3 regions of the Pseudarthrobacter sp. PvP090 genome follow, and region 1 is predicted to be linked to each of the others. Evidence: riboswitches for the same ligand, from Rfam matches in the RefSeq annotation. Region 1 holds a riboswitch; each other region holds the start of a gene.
The links. A riboswitch is a leader RNA that binds a small molecule or an ion and turns the genes downstream of it on or off. The one in region 1 is predicted to bind cyclic di-AMP.
Positions count from the first base shown of each region.

Region 2: linked by a shared signal. The riboswitch ahead of ABIC21_RS10765 (C40 family peptidase) and the one ahead of ABIC21_RS07075 (NlpC/P60 family protein) in region 1 are both predicted to bind cyclic di-AMP.
Region 3: linked by a shared signal. The riboswitch ahead of ABIC21_RS12150 (aggregation-promoting factor C-terminal-like domain-containing protein) and the one ahead of ABIC21_RS07075 (NlpC/P60 family protein) in region 1 are both predicted to bind cyclic di-AMP.

Region 1 covers NZ_JBEPPO010000005.1:59,025-63,960, reverse strand. The annotation lists gene fdhD (formate dehydrogenase accessory sulfurtransferase FdhD) at 1-65, opposite strand, end outside; gene ABIC21_RS07095 (molybdopterin molybdotransferase MoeA) at 143-1,552, opposite strand; gene ABIC21_RS07090 (DUF6457 domain-containing protein) at 1,549-1,836, opposite strand; gene mobA (molybdenum cofactor guanylyltransferase) at 1,820-2,545, opposite strand; gene ABIC21_RS07080 (HNH endonuclease) at 2,606-3,106, opposite strand; gene ABIC21_RS07075 (NlpC/P60 family protein) at 3,327-4,061, opposite strand; cyclic di-AMP (ydaO/yuaA leader) riboswitch at 4,371-4,529, opposite strand; gene ABIC21_RS07070 (M23 family metallopeptidase) at 4,678-4,936, opposite strand, start outside.
Region 2 covers NZ_JBEPPO010000007.1:256,026-259,690, forward strand. The annotation lists gene ABIC21_RS10760 (dihydrofolate reductase family protein) at 36-761, shown strand; gene ABIC21_RS10765 (C40 family peptidase) at 818-1,423, opposite strand; cyclic di-AMP (ydaO/yuaA leader) riboswitch at 1,537-1,704, opposite strand; gene ABIC21_RS10770 (hypothetical protein) at 1,955-2,224, shown strand; gene ABIC21_RS10775 (DNA alkylation repair protein) at 2,724-3,374, opposite strand; partial or broken gene ABIC21_RS10780 (HNH endonuclease) at 3,490-3,665, shown strand, end outside.
Region 3 covers NZ_JBEPPO010000009.1:88,433-93,368, forward strand. The annotation lists gene ABIC21_RS12140 (response regulator transcription factor) at 1-360, shown strand, start outside; gene ABIC21_RS12145 (sensor histidine kinase) at 364-1,959, shown strand; cyclic di-AMP (ydaO/yuaA leader) riboswitch at 2,113-2,273, shown strand; gene ABIC21_RS12150 (aggregation-promoting factor C-terminal-like domain-containing protein) at 2,272-3,003, shown strand; gene ABIC21_RS12155 (VOC family protein) at 3,020-3,397, opposite strand; gene upp (uracil phosphoribosyltransferase) at 3,505-4,140, opposite strand; gene ABIC21_RS12165 (phosphatase PAP2 family protein) at 4,153-4,936, opposite strand, start outside.

The DNA of each region.
Region 1 (4,936 bases):
AGGGCCTGGGGCGACCCGTCCAGGACATATTTATGCACCTTGCGGCGCTGCGTGACGCGGCCCATCAGGTACTCCTAACCAACATAACTCCATCATGGCAAGCGCCGGGCCGGGTGGCCAGCGCTGGGTTCAGGGCCGGGCGCTACCCCAGCAGTTCGCTCCAGTCCACGGGCCCGCCGCTACCGGCAGGCTTCCGGGCGGGCCGTTTGGGCGCGGGCTTGTCTTTCGGCGCGGCCAGTTCCGGAAGGGGGGTGCCCCAGGGAAGGGCGAACGCCGGGACGGTCTCCCCCAGCTGCACTCCATGCGGCGGGACCACCAGTACGCCGTCGGCCGCGGCCAGGCCGCGCATCATGCCCGGGCCGGTGTGCTGCGCCGGAGACGCCATCCCGTAGAGGAGCCGGAAGGGCATCAGCCGGGTGCGGCCGGGGTCAGCGTCAATCATGGAGCCGCAGGGCACCTCGGTGACGGGCGGCAGGGATCGGTGCCCCAGCGCCGCCAGGAGCGGGGCGCCAATGGTTGACAGTGCCATCATGGCCGCGAGCGGGTTGCCCGGCAGCCCGATGATGAACCTGCCGTCCGGCAGTTCGGCCAGCACGGCCGGATGGCCGGGACGCATGGCGATGCCGTCGATCAGCAACCGTCCGCCGAGTTCGGCCACGGAACGGCGCAGGTGGTCCGTCCCGGACCGACCGGTGCCGCCAGTGGTGATGACGACGTCGGCGGGCAACGGTTCAGCGCGGGACCGCGCGGGGGGCTGCGGCGCCTCGGCTGCCCCGGGTTCCCCTTCCGGGTCGGTGTCCTCCAGCGCGGTGAGCCATTCGGCGTAGCTGTCGCCGACTTTCGTTTCGCCGGCACAGATCCCGCCGAGCATTTCCACGACGCCGGCGAGCTGGGGACCGAAAGTGTCGCGCACTTCCCCCGGCCGGGGGATCCCGGCGGTGACCACTTCCGAGCCGGTGAACACCAGCCGGACCACGGCTTTGCCCAGGACCGGAAGGGTGTCGTGGCCGGCGAGGGCCGCGAGAGCCAGGTGGGCGGGGTTGAGCACGGTGCCGCCCTTGATCAGCACTTCGCCGGCGGCGGCTTCCTCCGCGGCTTTCCGGATGTGCTCGCCGTTTCGGGGCTCGCCGGGCTTCGCGCCGCCGCCAAGCTGGAGGACCGGCAGCCCGTCCTCATCGGCGGCAATAGTGCCGCTTTCGCTCCGCAGCACGGCCCTCGCTCCGGGAGGAATCAGCCCGCCCGTGACGATCGGGCTGGCCTGGTGCGGTGCCAGCCGCTGGCCGGGTTCCGCGAGGATCCACGGTCCGGTGCCGTTGACGGCCCAGCCGTCCATGGCGGACGAGGCGTAGTGCGGCATATCGACGAGCGCCTCCACATCGGCGGCGAGTGTCCGCCCCAGCGCGTCGCGAAGAACCACGGGTGCCGCGGGGATGGGGGTCGCGCAGTCGAAGGCGAGCTGCCGGGCTTCCTGCCAGGTGTGCGCGAGGTGCCGATGGGGCGCAGGCTCGTCCCCCGGGGCAGCTGTACTGCCGTGAGGGGGTGCAGGTGTCATGCTCCGGAGACTTCGTTGGCCGCGTAGTCCTTGGCCAGTTTCCGGGCGACGCCCATCGCCGCTTCCATCGAGACGGCATCCGTGGCCTGGCCGGTACCCGCGGCCAGTCCTGCCGCAAACCCGGCAATAAAGGTCGTCAACGGCGCGGCGGGGCGCACCACGGAGTGCGCCGCCACCCCGGCGAGGGCCAGGACCGCATTCACGTCAACCTCGACGTCTTCCAGTTCCAGGGCCTGAAGCAGGGCGCGGCACCAGTCTTCGAGTGTTTCATCCTGGCTTTTCACCGTTTGCCTCCAAAGTCGAGTTCAGCGCGGGAACCCCGGGCCTTCCGCCTGGTCCGTGGCTATCGCGGTGACGGCCGTCGAAGCCGCGGCCTTCAGGCGGGCCGGTCACCCCCAAGGCGGAGGCATCGTCCCAAGTATCCACGTCATCCGTAGACCCCTTGGGGACGCTGACTTCCCGCAACTCCAGCCTAGCAAGAAGGGCGAATACCGAGGCATTTTCGAGCCCGCCGCCTTGTCGGGCGTCCGCCACACAGCGTTGTAGCGCAGCTGTGCTATAAAGGCCGACGAGAGGTTGCCGGCGCCCGTCGGAAGACACAGCCATCAGCCCGTCGCCCGGAGGCGCCGCCGACGCGGCCTCCAGCAGTGCTTCGACGGCTGCGCCGGCCCGGGGCATGTCAACGGCGAGGACCAGAGTCAGGGACGCCGCCCCGGGATGCCGGGGGTCGCGGCCGCTGTACCCTTCCAGGGCGGAGAGCCCGGCGGCGACGGCGGCGGCGGGGCCGGCAAAGGCCGGCTCCTCGCGGCAGCGCAGCACACCCTCGGGCAGGGTCCCGGGGTCAGGCCCGACGACGGCGACGGCGGCAGCGCCGCGCGCGGCGTGCAGGGCATGCTCCAGGAGGGGGGCGCCGTCGTGCAGCAGCCCGGACTTGGGCACGCCGCCCAGCCGGGACGCCCGGCCCCCGGAAAGAATGACTGCATCGAAGTCCACCGGCCCAGCCTAGCGCGGTCCGGCCCTGGCGACGCAGCCGAAGCGCACCGAAGCGCGCAGTCAGGCAGCCGATTCCGGCAGGAGAAACGGGTCCCAGGCCGGCGTCGGCTTCTCGAGCTCTTTGATTTGCCAGGTCGTGCCCTTCGGCGGCGCGGGGCTGAAGCCAAGCTTCCATCCCATTTCACCCGGCGTGTGATCGCCTTTGGCGTTGTTGCACCGCAGGCAGGCAGCGACGAGGTTCTCCCAGGAATCCGCTCCGCCCCTGGATTTGGGCTGGACATGATCGATCGTGTGGGCGGCTTTGCCGCAGTAGGCGCAACGGTGTCCGTCCCGGCGGAGCACACCGCGGCGGCTCACGGCCGTGACGGTGTTGTACCGGGGCCTGATGTAGCGATTCAAAAGAATCACCGATGGCCGGCCCAGTACGTCCTGAGGACCAACCACAGGATCGTCGCCTTCCGCCACGACGCTGGCCTTCCCAGTCAGCACAAGGACAAGCGCCCGGCGGAAGGTCACAACCGCCAGCGGTTCATATCCAGCATTCAGAACGAGAGTGCGCATCCGCATACCTCTTCACGGCCGCACCCGCCAGGGGCACGAGGGCCGGCTGCCCTCTGCATGGTCGGGCTATGGATCGACAAAACAAGAGTAAACATGGAGATGCCAATTCACCGAATCTTTTTTGCCCGCCCGGCCCGTGTCCGCTGAAGTTCATGTTCCGGCAACGCAAAGGACCCCTGCCGAATGGCAGGGGTCCTTTGCGTTGCGAACAGTTGTTGTCTTAGCCGCCGACGCGGATGAAGACCGGGCCGGAGCCTACGTTGACGCTCTGCAGGGAGGTGGTTCCGCCGTTCCAGCCGCCGTGGACGGCCATGCCGTTACCGACGTAAACAGCGATGTGGGCCATGCCCGATCCGCCGTTCCGGTAGTAGGCGAGGTCGCCCGGCTGTGCCGCGGCGGCGCTCACGGTACGGCCGAGGGACAAGTAACCTGCCGGCCAGCCGTGGTAGTTGATGCCCGCAGCAGCCAGCGCATTCGTGGCGAGTGCGGTGCAGTCCTGGCCCACGCCGATCTGGGCGTAGGCGGCAGCGGCGATCGAGGCGCCCATGCCGCTGGCGACGGCCGGAGCCTTGGTGCTGGCGCCGACGCGGGTGCCTGCTGCCGTGGCGGTCTGCTGTACCTGCAAGACGGGCTTCGGGGCTTCGACGACGGGGGCCGGGGAGGTGGTGACGGCCGGCTTCTCGTAAGAGATCGCGATGGTGGACTCAGCCGAGATGGTCGCGGGGGCGGCCGACTGGACTTCGAGGGTGGAAGCGGAGGTGGACTCGCGCTGAACGTTGGCCTCGGCAGCGTTGGCTGCGATACCGCTGGTCAGGACGAGGCCGGAGGCAGCAGCGATGACTGCGGCCTGGCGACCCATGCCACCGGCGTTGTCGCCGACGGCCTTGGCAATGACGGCGAGCGAGTTGGTCTTGGTGACCTCGGCGCGGTGCCGTGCGTTTGCACGAGTAGTCATTAAGTTCTCTCTTTCGTGATCCTGGGTCCGCGCTTTTCAGGCGCGGGCTGAGGACGCTCCGGCATCTTGGGGGTACGCCGGATCGCCCCGAAATGGGTTACTTAGCGAAGGGTGTACTGCGAAGACGCGCCAAAAGCGGGAACTGCTTGCAGGTGCATGGCCTGCGGGCCGGACTCAGCAGAGATTGAGACGGCGGGGTGAGATCCATTCCGGGCGCCGGAAAGGGCAACGCGGACTTTGGATTTCAGCGGGCTCGCTAGAGCCGCGCAAGCGCGGTGACGCGCAGCATTGTGGCGTGAAGACACGAAAGTAGCCTCTCCCAATGCCTGCGAGGTGAGCTGTCGGATTCGGATGGGAGTCACCCGGCCGCGCCGCTTCCTGGGAAGCTTTGCGACTTAACCCCAAGGTCTTCTTGCGAAGACCAAAATTGGTTCCCCCGCCCCTGCCAGACGATGTCATGCGAACGGACCTTGAGCGGTGGCAGAGCTAGGCAATCCACTCAAGAGCGCCAACTTCGGAGAAGTTGGCGTAGGTCAAACGGTACAGCAGTCGGGGCCCAATGTCACATTCAGATCACGGCGTGTCACAGGAATTCGAGAGCGTCCCATCAGCTTTTTTACAGCCAGCCGGTCGGGTCGACGACTTCGCCGTTGACCATGACCTCGAAGTGCAGGTGGCAGCCCGTGGAGGCTCCGGTGGTGCCGCTCATCGCTACGACAGCGCCGCGGGAGACCTGCTGACCCACCTTGACGCTGGCGGAGGACAGGTGGTTGTACGTGGTCTCCAGGCCGTTGCCGTGGTCGATCACTACCCGGTTTCCTCCACCGTAGGGGTGCCACCCGGTGAAGGTCACGGTGCCGCTTGCGGCGGCAAGG
Region 2 (3,665 bases), on a different contig from region 1:
GCGATTTCGGCAAGATACTGCCGATACTGTTTCCCATGACCCTTTCGCTGGCGGAGGACCTACAGAACGGCAATATGCTGCCGCTCGGCGTCGGGCCATACTTCCCCTGCCGCGACGGCAGGGCGCGGCGTACGCTGGGACTCCTGTCGGCATTTGAAGGGAAGGAACCCGTCATGCGCAAGGTCATCTTTATGATGCAGGTATCCCTGGACGGATTCTTTGAGGGGCCGGACCAGGATCTGAGCTGGCACCGGGTCGACGACGAACTGCACCGCCACTTCAACGACGAGCTCCGGACCATGGGCGCTTTCCTGGACGGCCGCGTCACGTATGAGCTGATGGCCGACTTCTGGCCGACGGCGGACCAGGATCCGTCGAGCCCTGCCGCGATGAGCGAGTTCGCGGGGATCTGGCGTGGCATGCCAAAAATTGTCTATTCCAGGACCCTGTCGTCGGCCGGCTGGAATACCGAAGTGGTGCACGACGTGGTCGCAGAGGACGTGGCCAGGCTAAAGGAACAGCCCGGCGGTGATCTGGCGCTGGGCGGCGCCGACCTGGCGGCGTCTTTCAGGCGGCTCGGGCTGATCGACGAGTACCGGCTCTATGTGCACCCGGTCCTGATCGGACGGGGCAAGCTCCTTTTCCGTGAGACGGATGCGACGACGCCGCTCCGGCTGCTGGAGAGCCGCACCTTCAGCAACGGCGTGGTGCTGCTTCGGTACTCGGTGGAGCCGGACACCGGACACGCAGAAGGCCGGTGATCCGCTGCCCCCAAGGCAACCGATCGACCGGCCTTCAACGTGCTGTGGCGGTACTGCTAGCCGGCCCGGACGAACGTCACGGGACCGGTTGCGGTCAGCCAGGACAGCGGATGGGTCATGGTGGCGTTGACGCCGTTCATGCCGCCGCTGACTGCCTGGCCGTTGCCGGCGTAGATGGCGACGTGGCCGGACTGGACGATGATGTCCCCGGGCTGGGGAGCGGCAACGACCTTGCCATACTTCATGAAGGCCATCGGACCGATGTTGCCCACCGGGATGCCGGAGGCGTTCAGGGCCTTCTCCACCATGGCGGTGCAGTCCTGGGTGATGCCGATCTGGCCGTACGCGACGGCCAGCAGGGTGGCATTGACCCCACCGGCTGCCGGAGCAGCGGCGGGGGCGGGTGCTGCCTGGACCTTCACTGTCGCCTTGGCGGCGGCAGCGGGGGCCGGGGCCACCGGAGCGGCTACGGGCTTGGGCACCTCGACCACGGGCGCCGGGGCAGTCTCAACGGCCGGGCGCTCGAAAGTGATCTGGACGGCGGAGTCCGCCAGGACCGGGGCGGACACCTGGCCCGTGACGTCAACGGACGACGCCGGGGCGGAGTCACGCTCGGTCGGTGCATCGGCTGCATTGGCGGCCATGGCGCCGCTGAGCACCATTCCGGAAGCGGCAACGAGGACGGCAGCCTGGCGGCCGATGGTGCCGACGGTGCGGCGGTTGGTGCGAATGGCGGCGTGTTTGGGCGCACGGGTATTGCTGGAAATCATTAAAAGGAGCCTCTCCCAATGCCTGCGAGGTGAGCTGTCGGATTCGGATGGGAGGCACCCGGCCGCACGCTGGCCCGATCATGGCGGGCCGTGCGGCTTCACCCCAAGACCCCTGGAGAACAGCGGGTCAAATGTGGTTTCCCCGTCTCTGCCGGACGTTGCTGCGAGTTATCCCCAGGCCGCGGCAGAGTTAGGCAATCGGCTGGGGAGAGCCCGTCTCGGAAACAACAGGCACCTAACAACGGTAACGGAATGATCACGGAGTGTCACATCGAGGTCACGGCGGACGTTGGTTGCCGACGTCCGAAAGGCCCGCCACCCGCAGTCCCGGCGCTGGCCGGACGCGGGGCCAGAACGCTGGCGGGACGCAGACCCAGGCATAGGATGATGCCATCACCGTTCCCCCGAAGCGGAGGCCCAAAAATGAACAGTCCCGACGTCCCCAGGCACTGTGTCGCCATCTGCCAGCTAAGCAGTCAGCCGCCGGAGGACTTCAATGTCAACACCGAACTGCTGGTGCTGGAAAACGGGGAAGTCCATGTCCTCACCTGGGACGCTGAGCCCCGCGACGGGGGCTTCGACGTGCATGTCCTGAACGACCGCGTGGACGCCCTCGGTTTCATGGTTATCACCGACTGGGAGTTCTTCGACGAAAGAGCCTATGCCGTGGTGGAACGCCGGCCTGGAAACTAAGCCCGATCCCAATCCGACAGCGGTCCCGGGTGACCGTCCGCTGCCGAATCACCGACGGAACTTTGACTCATTGCAAACGTCGTTTCGATGACGCCACGGAGAAATGAAGCGTACAGCATATAGGGGACGGCCACGGCATAAGCGGCGAACGGCAACATTGCCACGCAGCTCGACGTCTAAGCAGGAACTTAGGTGGATTAATCCGGCCACGAGACAAGCTTTTCCGTGACATTTACTGCGCCTCCGGCGGAACCCAAAAGGCGTGCATACCCGGGTACGGACCGCGGACGTCATCCCCGGAACTAGTGGTGTTGTGCACCTTTAAACCCGTTACGTCGCGAACCACTTTTCCTGAGAAGGAAGAATAGCCGCTGACGGGAATGGAGCCCGAAAATAGGCCGTGAAAAGAATTCGATGCCTAAATTGTCATGGAAAAGCCTCGGCGAACGCCGCACAGTTGCAACCGAATGAACAGACAATGCCCCGTGTTGTCGGCTGTTCAGAATTCCAGCTCGGGCCGATGCTTGGCGGTCTCGGCGAGCACGACGGAGACCGCAGCGGCGGCGAGGGCGTCGCCGTCGCCCTCATGGCTCAGCCGGGGCGGCGATTCCAGCACCAGGCGGGAGTGGCGCACGAACCGGGGCCAGTCGCCCGCGCCGGCACGCAGCGCGCGGAGCGGGGACAGCAGGGCAGCGCGGCGCAGCCAGCCGTCGGGATCCCGCACCCACCGGTCCAGGACACTGTCCGCGCGCACCCTGCCGACCACGTCGAGCCCCTCGATCAGCGGGCCAACGACGTCGATGGCGAGCGGATCGACGAGGGCGCCCAGCCGTGCGCTCCGCACGAAGCCCTCGATCCGGGTCAGGTCTGTGTTCGTCAGCAGGCGGACGCAGGATTGCAGGAGCACGACGCCGGCGAGGCGCCGCTCGAAGACGGGCACCTCCCACAACTCGGAGCTGAGGGCGGTGATGTCATCGTGCGTCATTCCCGGGTGGCGGCGGAGGGCATCGCGGACCGTTCCCCGCACGGCCCCGACCGAGGCCCCGTAGTAGCGGTGGCCGCCGCCGTGACGTGCCTCGGCTTCCTCGGCGCGCCTCCACGAGGACTCACGCTGAAGCGCAAGATCCATGAAATCGCCGGCATCGCTCATGGGTCCTATTCTCCCGCATGCCGCGGCGCCGGAATTTGTCGCAGGTGCCCGATAGCGTGATTCCATGGACGGCGATCAGGGGCCCGACGAGGCTCAGCCAGAACAGGTGACGGTCATGGACGTGGCCCGGGCACTCGCCGCTGTCCGGCCCGCCCGGGACAGTGCCGGACTGATCCGCCAGCTCCGGGAAATGGAAGATGTGAAGTCCGCTGCGGCCGCGTCGCAGGCCCGCTTCGCCGTCACGTTGGATTTGCTGCAGCGCCGTGAACAGGCCGACGCCGGGATGCCCGC
Region 3 (4,936 bases), on a different contig from region 1:
GAAGTGCTGCTGCGTCTGCACCGGCTGGTCCAGCGATCCGGAGTGGCTGCGATGGACACCGCCGAACTCGTCGTCGGGGACCTCGTCCTGAACATCGACACGAGGGAGGTCCGGCGCGCGGGCGAGGAACTGCACCTCACAGCCACCCAGTTCGAGCTGCTGCGCTACCTCATGGAGAACCCGAAACGCGTCGTCAGCAAGGCCCAGATCCTTGACCGGGTCTGGGATTACGACTTCGGCGGTCAGGCCAACATCGTGGAGCTGTACATTTCGTATCTCCGCAAGAAGGTCGACGCCAGCCACCCGCCCATGATCCACACGGTGCGCGGCGCCGGCTACGTCCTGAAACCGGCGGACTGATCCGTGCCTGAACGCTCCGCCGGGATCCGCCCCGCCGGGCTCAACTGGCGCAACCCGTCCACCTGGCACCTGCGCACCCGCCTTGTCCTCGTCGCCATGGCCTTGCTCGTCGCGATCTGTGGGGCCGTCGGTATCGTCAGCTATGCCTCGATGGACTTCTTCCTGACCAGGCAGCTCGACACCCAGCTGACGCAGGCCGCTGCCCGTGCCCGCGAGTTTGGCCGCTCCGGCCGCTCCGATCCCCTGGAGGCCCGGGGACAGGCCATCGGCACCCTGAACGCGAGAATCACTGACGATTCGGTCCGCAGCGCCGGTTTTCTCTCCGAGGATGCCACCAGGGAATCCCTCACCGATGAAGACGACGAAGTCCTCCTGGCGCTCACGCCGTGGAGCGAACCGGTGGACCGGACGTTGTCCGCCGGAGCCTACCGGCTGGTTGCCGCCGAGACCCCGGACGGCGACGTGATCGTGACCGGCCTACCGCTGGCAGAGAAGCAGAACACGCTGGCCACCATGGTCTGGACCATGGTGCTTGTGTCCACGGGCGGACTCCTGGTCATCGGACTGGCCGGGACGGCGCTGATCCGCCGGACCATGAAGCCGCTCGACCAGCTCTCCGAGGTGGCGACGCAGGTCTCCCGGCTGCCGCTCGACGCCGGGGAAGTGGGACTTGCCGTGCGGGTACCGGCGTCCGCAGCGCATCCGGGAACCGAAGTGGGCAGTGTTGGCCATGCACTGAACATGATGCTCGACAACGTCTCCAATGCACTGGAAGCCCGGCAGAAGAGCGAGATGAAGGTCCGCCAGTTCGTCGCGGATGCCTCGCATGAGCTGCGCACCCCCCTGACCGCCATCCGCGGCTACACCGAACTGATGCGGATGACCGAACACTTCACCCCTGACGGCCAGAAGTCCCTGGCCCGGGTGCAGAGCCAGTCCGAACGCATGACCACCCTCGTCGAGGACTTGCTCCTGCTCGCGCGGCTGGATGAGGGCCAGCCGCTCAAGCTCAGCGACGTGGACCTCACCCAGCTGGCCATCGAGACGGTCAGCGACGAGAAGGTCATGGCACCGGACCGGGTCTGGCACCTGGAACTCCCGGAAGAGCCTGTGGTGGTCCGCGGGGATGCGACCCAACTGCATCAGGTGCTGGCCAACCTGCTCTCCAACGCCCGCAAGCACACTGGCCCCGGCACGACGGTGGTGACCGGCGTGAAGCGGTTCCCGGACGGACATGTTGTGATGACCGTGACTGACAGCGGCCCCGGGATTGACCCCGAGTTCGTGGACCGCATCTTTGCCCGCTTCACGCGGGCGGACGCTTCCCGCAAGAATCCGGTATCCCCCACGACGCCGGCAACAGGCAGTGGGGCCCTTCCGCGGCGTCCGCTGCACCCCCCGCGGTCGTCGGGGGCAGCCTCCGGGGTCGCCACAACCACTGTCCCGGCCCCGAGCACGTCCGCCGAGGGAACGAGCGGGCTGGGGTTGTCGATTGTGCAGTCGATTGTCGAGGCCCACGGCGGGACCGTCGGCGTGACCTCGGTGCCCGGCCGGACCGAATTCACCGTTCGGCTGCCGGCGGCTCCGCCGCCTGCCTGAGGACAAGTCGCCGCCGGTCAGGGCGCAAGCCGCCCCGCCGTCGTCGTGATTCCTGTTACCGAAATGTGACTTAGCCTTAGAACTCCTGTACGGTTTTTAGGGTGCGGCCATCACTAGGGCTGCATATCCGGATGTACGCCGAGCTCTGCCGCCTCCCGGATTCCGCTGGACCAGGCAGAGGCGGGGGACCCAGAGTTCCCGGGCATTTCTGCACATTGCGCCCCTGGGGTGAAGCCGACACGTGAGATTCCGTGCGGCCGGGTGACCTCACCCGAACCCGACAGCTAACTCCGCAGGCGTTGAGAGGCAGTCATGACTGAATTCAAGGCACAATCGCGCCCTGACGGCGCCGCAAGCTCAACCCGCCCCCAGCTATCGCGCCACCGCGCCGAGCCGGCAAAGCCCGCTTCAGCCGCGGCCCGGTTTGCCAAGAACGCAGGCTCGACGGGCCGCCGCGTGGCCGTTGTTGCTGCTGCCTGCGCGGTACTGGTGGGGGTAGGCGCCGCCGGACATGCGTCCGAGACAGCCGCCCGCAAGGCCGACGCGGGCAGCTCCACGCAGGCAGCCACGGCGGCTCCCCTGACGCAGCTTGACTTTGAACGTGTCCGGACGGCGAACCAGGCCGCCAACCCCACTGGCGACGCCCCGGCCCCGCCGGCCAAGGTGGCACCCGCCGAAGCACCTGCCGCTGCCCCGGCGCCCGCTCCCGCGCCGGCACCTGCCCCCGTTGCCATTGACGACCCCGCCGGCGCGCAGGCCTATGCGGCCAGCCAGCTGGGGTCCTATGGCTGGGCCCCGAGCCAGATGCCGTGCCTGACGAAGCTCTGGACCAAGGAGTCGGACTGGAAGACGACCGCCACCAACCCGAGCAGCGGCGCCTATGGCGTGGTCCAGTCGCTTCCGGCCGAGAAGATGGCCAGCGCGGGCGCGGACTACCGGACCAACTACCGAACCCAGATCAATTGGGGACTGGAGTACGTCAAGGATCGCTATGGCTCACCGTGTGGCGCACTGAACTTCCATTACGCCAACAACTGGTACTAAACCCCAGGCGCGGCGCTTAGCCGGCGGGGCGGTTGGGGAGGTACTGGACGGCCCATTTGTTGCCGTCGGGATCGGCGAAGTGGACAAAATGCCCCCAGTCCTGGACATCGACGTCGCTGACGTCCACACCGCCGTCCTTGAGCTGCCGGTGGGCGGCCTGGATGTCGCTGACCACGAGCTGCAGGCTGGGGGCGGTGCCCGGCGGGGCGTCCGTGAGGCCCTCGCCGATGGCGATCGAGCAGCCTGAGCCCGGCGGGGTCAGCTGCACGAATCGGATGCCCTCCATGGGCCGCTCGTCGAAGTCGGCATTGAAGCCCACCTTGTTGACGTAAAAATCCTTGGCGCGGTCCACGTCGGACACGGGAACAAAGACAAGTTCAAGTTTCCAGTCCATGGGGCTCAGGCTAGTACCGGGCGGTTTAATCCGGTAGGCCGGGCTCCTTTGCTGGGCCCCCGCGAGGGAGCTGGCCGCCGACGGCAGGGTCAGCGCCGGGCGCTGGCCTAGCCGGCCACGCCGTAAAGGCGGTCGCCCGCGTCGCCCAGCCCGGGCACGATGTAGGACTTCTCGTTGAGCTTCTCATCGATCGAGGCGAGCACAATCGTCACATTGGCGTCGGCGAGCTCTTCTTCCAGCTTGGCGAGGCCTTCCGGCGCGGCCAGCAGGCAGATGCAGGTGACATCCGAGGCGCCGCGCTTGAACAGGAACTTGATGGCCTCGCGCAGCGTGCCGCCGGTGGCGAGCATGGGATCCAGAACGAAGATCTGACGGTCGGTGAGGTCCTCGGGCAGCCGCTCCGCATAGGTGATGATGTCCAGGGTCTCTTCGTCGCGGGCCATGCCCAGGAATCCGACCTCGGCCGTAGGGACCAGCTTGGTCATGCCCTCGAGCATGCCCAGTCCGGCGCGGAGGATCGGGACCACCAGCGGCGTGGGCTTGGTGAAGGCGGTGCCGATGGTGGTGCTGACCGGCGTTTCGATGGTCACCGGTTCGGTGCGGACTTCGCGGGTGGCCTCGTACGCCAGGAGCGTGACGAGTTCCTCCGTGAGCTGGCGGAAGACCGGAGACGGGGTGTTCTTGTCCCGCAGAACGGTGAGCTTATGGGCGACCAGCGGGTGGTCCACAACGAAAGTGCGCATGGGTCAAAACTATCACCCGGCGGCTGGGGGCTTTCCCGTGGGACCGCGGACGCCGACGTCGTCCTTGGTAGTCTCGCCGCTCCCTGCACCGCGTCCGCCGGGGCTCCCGGCGGCGCTGCCCGGCCGGTCGACGCGGCCGTCGCTGAGGTGCGCGGGGTGATCGAAGGTGGGCGCGGGCCCGGCATGTTCCCGATGCCGGATCACGTGGAAGAGCCGGTGGGCCAGGATCACGATGCCCAGCCAGGCCAGGCCCAGCAGCCACGCGGCGATGACGTCGGTCATCCAGTGATGTCCCAGGAATACTCTGCTCAGGCCCATCGCCAGAATGAAGACCAGTCCCGCGGTGATCACGGCGACGCGTGCCCAGGTCTTCTTGAACTGCAGGCAGGCCAGGTACACGAGCACACCGATGACTACCGTGGAGTTCAGGGCGTGTCCGCTGGGGAAGGACGGGGAGGTCTCATACGGCGGGACGGCGTTGATGAAATCCGGACGGGCGCGGCCAACAAGGTTCTTGCCGAGCGTCGTGGCCGTGATGGACACGGCCGCTGCCCCGCAGACCAGGATGATCGGCCGCCAGGTGCGGTTGACCCAGGTGAGCCACGCGGTGAGGAGGCTCGCCAGGATCGGCATGCCGATGCTTCCGCCGATATTCGTGAAGCCGGTCACGGCCACGTTGAGCTCGGGGGTGCGCAGGTCCTCGGCCAGGGCGAGGGCGGGTTTGTCCAGGTTCGCCAGTCCCGCCTCGTCCACGACGCTGTCGTAGACCTCAGCGCCCAGGAGCGCCAGAACGACG